Regions from separate parts of the Erwinia sorbitola genome, predicted to be linked through region 1. Evidence: predicted binding sites of a transcription regulator. Region 1 holds the regulator's gene; the other holds the start of a gene.
The links. The regulator ArgR, encoded in region 1, controls arginine synthesis, uptake and breakdown. The targets are predictions, from matches to a motif close to ANTGAATAAAAATACANT.

Region 1 (3,425 bases):
GCTATTTTATTTATACAGTTCAGCAGTTGCGTGGTAGTTACCGTCATTACGCGCTTCAATTACGCGGTAAGAGGTAGCGCCCTGCTGATCGGCCTTATCTGACAGCGCCTGACGGATATCCGTTGGCGTACCGTCGATGCCGCTGACGCTCACAGTCCCGACAGACTGCAGGTTCTGGCTGGCGACTTGCTGATTAGTGACCAGGTTAGCAGCGCTGGCACCGAAAGAGAGAGCAGAGGCAAGTGTTAATGCAGCGATAGTAAATGTGGTTTTCATGATGATGACTCCAGAAATAGGGTTGCACGGTAACCGAAAGGGCTTAAAAAGCGTTTGTTATACTTGGGGTTACCGGATTTCATTAATTAATTAACTAATAAATTAACGTAGATGTTAAATGCTGACTTATTTGTACAGCTCGGCTGTCGCGTGCCAGTTACCGTTCTCATAATCTTCGATAACGCGGTAAGCACTGGCACCTTTCTCGGTTGCTTTATTATTCAGTGCCTGATGGATATCCATAGGCGAACCGGTAATGCCACTGACGCTGATCACGCCGATAGATTGCAGATCCTTCGCCTGATCGCTATTAATGGATTCAGCGGCAAAAGAGCCAAATGACAGCGCAGATAACACGCTTAATGCAGCAATAGTAGTTTTAACGTTCATGATATTTTCCTCGTCAACTGTTTTTATCTTTTTAGTTACTGTGATTTGCATCACGAAAACAAGTATAGATCTAATAACGTAAAATATTAATAGCATGCTAATAATTTTTCATCGAAGGTTTTCGGGGTTTTTCAGATTTTTAATAACCAACCGTTATAAAAAGCGCTTATGTTTTAACCTTTACCTGTTAAATGCTTGTAAAAACATCATGCTGTGTGAAATTAGCGATTTGTGCGCTTATTAGTGGTCGATCACATTGTTGAAAGAAATCTTAATGGCGATAGGCGCGCGCTTACAGGCTAAAAGGTAGTGGAATATACTGAGGTGAGTTCTTTTACCAGAAGAATAAAAAAAAGGGCCGATAGCGTTCGGCCCTGAGAGAAATGCATAAATAGTGAGTGTTGCCGGGCAGTTAATTCCTGAAGTGGCTTATAACTCTTGTTCAAACAGTACCAGAACTGCATCGTAGAGCTGCTTCACTGTAAAGGCACGCGCAGGGGTAATAAAGATGGTGTCATCACCGGCGATAGTCCCGAGAATGCCTTCTGCTTTCCCGAGGGAGTCGAGCAGGCGCGCGATCAGCTGCGCTGCACCCGGACTGGTGTGAATCACTACCAGCGCGTCGTTGAAGTCGATATCCAGTACCAGATTTTTCAGCGGGCTGGTGGTGGTAGGCACGCCAAGTTCTGCGGGCAGGCAATACACCATTTCCATTTTCGCATTGCGCGTGCGCACGGCGCCAAACTTCGTCAGCATACGGGAAACTTTCGACTGATTAATGTTTTCGAAACCTTCCTCCTGAAGTGCACTGACTATTTCGCCCTGCGAGCTGAATTTTTCTTCCTTGAGTAAGGCCTTGAAAGCCTTGATCAGATCTTCTTGTTTCGATGGGTTACGCATAGGTTACCGATAAAAGGAGGTTATTAAGGGATACCCTCAGCGGGTTATTACATTATTATGCAATTAAATGAATGTTTATGCAAATAAGAAATGGATTCTCGGGCTATCCCTGGCCGTCTGGAGGTGCATTTTAACAAATTTTGGCGCTAAAAAAAAATTTGCTGACGCCTGCTGAAATGCGCACTATGTGAACAGTTTGTTATAATCTTGAGGTTGTTCCAGTTACCTTTAAGGGTGTAATGTAACGCCAAATCACGGTGTAACTGCTCTATTGATTTCACGGCAAACGTCATGTTCAAAAAATAATAAGGAGTTTAGGATGAAAGTTGCAGTCCTCGGTGCAGCAGGTGGTATTGGCCAGGCTCTGGCCCTCCTGCTTAAAACTCAGCTTCCGGCAGGTTCAGAACTCTCCCTCTATGATATCGCCCCGGTCACGCCCGGTGTAGCGGTTGATTTAAGCCATATCCCTACCGCAGTTAAAATCGAAGGTTTCAGTGGTGAAGATGCTACTCCGGCGCTAAAAGGTGCTGATGTGGTGCTAATCTCTGCGGGTGTGGCGCGTAAACCCGGCATGGATCGTTCAGATCTTTTCAACGTAAATGCCGGAATTGTGCGTAATCTGATTGAACAGGTCGCTTCGACCAGTCCAAAAGCGCTCATTGCAATCATTACTAACCCGGTAAATACCACCGTGGCGATTGCTGCTGAAGTGCTGAAAAAAGCAGGCGTTTACGACAAAAACAGACTGTTCGGCGTGACCACGCTGGATATTATCCGTGCCAATACCTTTGTTGCTGCGCTGAAGGGCAAACAGCCACAGGAATTGAACGTGCCAGTGGTGGGTGGACATTCAGGCGTAACCATTCTGCCGTTGTTGTCACAGATTCCGGGCGTACAGTTTACCGAGCAGGAAGCTGCCGATCTGACTAAACGTATTCAGAATGCCGGTACTGAAGTTGTCGAAGCGAAAGCAGGTGGCGGATCGGCGACTCTGTCAATGGGGCAGGCGGGTGCACTGTTTGGTCTGTCGCTGGTGCGTGCGTTGAACGGTGAAAGCAATATTGTTGAATGTGCCTATGTTGAAGGGGATGGCGAGCACGCTCGTTTCTTCTCGCAGCCGCTGTTGCTGGGTAAAAATGGTATTGTTGAGCGTCGTCCGATCGGCACCCTGAGCGCGTTTGAACAGCGGTCGCTGGAAGGCATGCTGGACACACTGAAGAAAGATATTGTACTGGGCGAAGAGTTCGTTAAGTAAATCCTCTTCTTAAAGGTACTTTCGCTGCGTTGCCTGCTGGCAATCACCCCGGTCTCTTACCAGAGTAAGCTCCCGGGGATGCCCATTACCACATTCAGGTAGTGGGTCGATTCAGTGTTGATTCTCGCTCGTATGACGCAGCGCCTTTCTGGCCCGATTACTGCCCTTGATTATCTTCAGGGTACTCTTGTACGGTTACCGGCAGTGTAATCTTTTTGCCATCGCGGCTGATCTCTACGTTAATGACTGTTCCCGGCCGGATTTCCGCTACCTGATCCATGGTTTCCAGTGGAGAAGCAGCCTGAACGTTATTAACCCGGGTAATAGTATCGTTAACCTGAATACCGGCAACATCGGCCGGCCCGCCTGCTTTAACAACGGTCACCACAATACCCTGTACCTGAGGGTGTTCGATTCCCGTATCCATCCCGCTTGAACGCCGGAACTCCTGGCCCGTAATACCGATATAACCGCGGATAACCCGGCCATCACGGATCAGCTTCTCCATCACTTTGGTGGCCAGCTTAGTCGGGATAGCAAAACCGAGTCCTTCAGGTGTCTCACCGTTACTGCTTTTATCAAACGACAGGGTATTAATCCCCAT
Region 2 (3,425 bases), 690 kb from region 1:
TTATCATCCCGAATAATCGAAATCAGAGATAATCGGCTGTTTTCACTGCCTATTACCTCTTCTTTTCACTTAGTGATGGCAAAAATGGTGCACCACCTGGGCGATCAGCTCTCTGGTTGGCTTGATAAATGCCGTGTCGATAAATTCATCCGGCTGGTGCGCCTGATCGATTGATCCCGGGCCTAAAACCAGCGTCGGGCAGATTTCCTGAATAAATGGTGCCTCGGTGCAGTAGTTGACCACTTCCGTTTCTGTTCCCAGCAGTTTCTCTACCACTTGCACCAGCTGATGTTCACGCGGGCACTCGTAGCCAGGGATCGGCGGATGCAATTCGCCTACGGTTAGTCGGCCAGGCCAGCGTGCGCTTACCGGAGCCAGCGCTTCATTCAGCAGCCCGTCGAGATCGCTTAACGTCAGACCCGGCAGTGGGCGTATATCCATATGCAGTTCACAGCAGGCGCAGATGCGGTTAGCAGCATCACCGCCGTTAATATGGCCGAAGTTCATTGTAGGGTAGGGGATCGCAAAGCCGTCGTGGTGATAGCGCGTTTTCAGCGTGTTGCGCAGCTCCATTAGCTGGGTAATCGACTCATGCATCAGTTCAATGGCGTTAACGCCTCGCCCCGGATCGCTGGAGTGGCCGGACTGGCCCTGAATGCGGATGACATTGGAAATATGGCCTTTATGGGCGCGTACAGGTTTCAGTGATGTTGGCTCGCCGATAATGGCACAGTCCGGGCGCAGGCTGGTCGTTTCAGAGAAGAACTTCGCACCCGCCATAGTGGTTTCTTCGTCAGCGGTAGCCAGGATGTAGAGCGGTTTTTTCAACGCTGACACGTCAATATCACGCAAAGTATCTAAAATGAAAGCGAAGAAGCCTTTCATATCAGCCGTTCCCAGCCCGTATAGCTTGTTATCGTGTTCGGTCAGGGTAAAGGGATCACGCGTCCAGCGGCCATCATCGAAAGGAACGGTATCAGTATGACCCGCCAGCAGAAGGCCTCCGGCACCGTTACCGCTCTTCGCCAGCATATTGAATTTATTGCGCGTACCAGGCACTGGCTGCACTTCCACCGTGAAGCCGATATCGCGGAACCAGCCAGCGAGTAAATTGATTAAAGTTTCATTGCTCTGATCGAGCGCACTGTCGGTTGCACTGATTGATGGCGTTGCAATCAACTGGCGGTAAATCTCAATAAAAGGGGGTAATTTTGTCTTCACTGTTGACAGTCCTTGGGTTAGGATAGTATCAATATTCATGCATTAATAGTGAATAAAAATACATTAACGACGACCGGATGGAAACCGATAATTTTGTCTTCCACGGTAGCAGTTCAACAGGCGTTTTGGCAGCCCTGAAGCGCAATGACTCATAGTGAGCGAGTGACTTTCATGACGAATCCGTTAATTATCAAGTTAGGTGGTGTGTTGCTGGACAGCGAAGAAGCGCTGGAGCGGCTGTTTGACGCCCTGGTGGCCTATCGTGCTGCTCATCAACGTCCGCTGCTGATTGTTCACGGTGGTGGCTGCCTGGTCGATGAGCTGATGACTAAATTAGCGCTGCCGGTGAAGAAGAAAAACGGCCTGCGTGTGACCCCAGCCGATCAGATTGACATTATTACCGGTGCGCTGGCTGGTACGGCGAACAAAACCCTGCTGGCCTGGTCGAAAAAACATGGCATTGATGCTGTGGGCCTCTGTCTTGGTGACGGCGGCAGCGTCAATGTGGCGCAGTTTGATGATGAGCTTGGCCACGTTGGTCTGGCAACGCCAGGCTCTCCACGGCTGATCTCCACGCTGCTGGAGGCGGGTTATCTGCCGGTAGTCAGCTCAATTGGTATTACTCAGGATGGCCTGCTGATGAACGTGAATGCCGATCAGGCAGCGACGGCACTGGCAGCTACTCTGGGCGCAGATCTGATTCTGCTCTCTGACGTTAGCGGTATTCTTGACGCTAATAAGCAGCGTATCGCTGAAATGACGGCAGAAAAAGCAGAACAGCTGATCGCTGACGGTGTGATCACCGACGGTATGATCGTTAAAGTAAACGCTGCACTGGACGCTGCCCGTACTCTGGGCCGTCCGGTTGATATTGCCAGCTGGCGCCATGCGGAACAGCTGCCAGCCCTGTTTAACGGCGTGTCCATTGGCACCCGTATCCTCGCTTAACTATAAACCTTTCCCGGAAGATGAAGGGAAGTTCAAGGAAAAGACAATGCAAGATAAGAGCATCAAAAAAATCGTACTGGCTTACTCCGGCGGTCTGGATACTTCGGCCATCATTCCATGGCTGAAAGAGAACTACGGCGGCTGTGAAGTCGTGGCATTCGTGGCGGACATCGGCCAGGAGCGCGGCGATCTGGAAGGCGTTGAGCAGAAAGCGCTGCAATCTGGTGCGTCAGAGTGTCATGTGGTGGATCTGCGTGAAGAGTTCATCAGCGAGTACGTTTATCCGGTGCTGCAAACCGGTGCCCTGTATGAAGGCACCTATCTGCTGGGAACGTCTATGGCGCGCCCGATTATCGCAAAAGCTCAGGTTGAACTGGCCCTTAAAGTGGGCGCAGATGCGCTGTGCCACGGCGCGACCGGTAAAGGTAATGACCAGGTGCGTTTCGAAACCACCTACACCGCGCTGGCACCACAGTTGAAAGTGGTTGCGCCATGGCGTGAGTGGAACCTGCGTTCCCGTGAAGCTCTGCTGGATTACCTGAAAGAACGTAATATCCCGACTACTGCGTCGCTGGAAAAAATTTACAGCCGTGATGAAAATGCATGGCATATCTCCACCGAAGGCGGCGTGCTGGAAAGCCCGTGGAACGCACCGAACAAAGATTGCTGGGTGTGGACCGTTGATCCGCTGGAAGCACCAGATCAGCCTGAGCAGGTGACCGTTTCCGTTGAGAAAGGCCGCGTTGTTGCCGTCAATGGCGAAGCGTTAAGCCCGTTTGGCTGCCTGGACAAACTGAATGCTATCGGTGCCCGTCACGGCGTTGGCCGTATCGACATCGTGGAAAACCGTCTGGTCGGTATCAAGTCCCGTGGCTGCTATGAAACCCCTGGCGGCACCATCATGGTGAATGCGCTGCGTGCCGTTGAGCAACTGGTGCTGGATCGCGATAGCTTCAAATGGCGTGAGCAGCTGGGTCTGGAAATGTCCTACGTGGTTTACGATGGTCGCTGGTTCGCGCCGCTGCGTAAATCTATTCAGGCCTCTGCCGCAGCACTGGCAGAAGAAGTGAATGGTGAAGTGGTTCTGCAACTGTATAAAGGCCAGGTAACGGCGATTCAGAAAAAATCTGCTAACAGCCTGTACTCTGAAGAGTTCGCGACCTTCGGTGAAGATGAAGTGTACGATCACCGTCATGCAGGCGGCTTTATCCGTCTGTTCTCTCTCTCTTCACGCATCCGTGCGCTGAACGAGAAGA

Region 2: argE (acetylornithine deacetylase) is a predicted target of ArgR. The motif match lies at 1,269-1,286, and genes of this name have one in related genera.

The regions. Positions count from the first base shown of each region.
Region 1 is NZ_CP046509.1:474,930-478,354, forward strand. It holds gene yhcN (peroxide/acid stress response protein YhcN) at 7-276, opposite strand; gene yhcN (peroxide/acid stress response protein YhcN) at 403-666, opposite strand; gene argR (transcriptional regulator ArgR) at 1,096-1,566, opposite strand; gene mdh (malate dehydrogenase) at 1,886-2,821, shown strand; gene degS (outer membrane-stress sensor serine endopeptidase DegS) at 2,979-3,425, opposite strand, start outside.
Region 2 is NZ_CP046509.1:4,488,779-4,492,203, reverse strand. It holds gene argE (acetylornithine deacetylase) at 70-1,221, opposite strand; gene argB (acetylglutamate kinase) at 1,393-2,169, shown strand; gene GN242_RS20360 (argininosuccinate synthase) at 2,216-3,425, shown strand, end outside.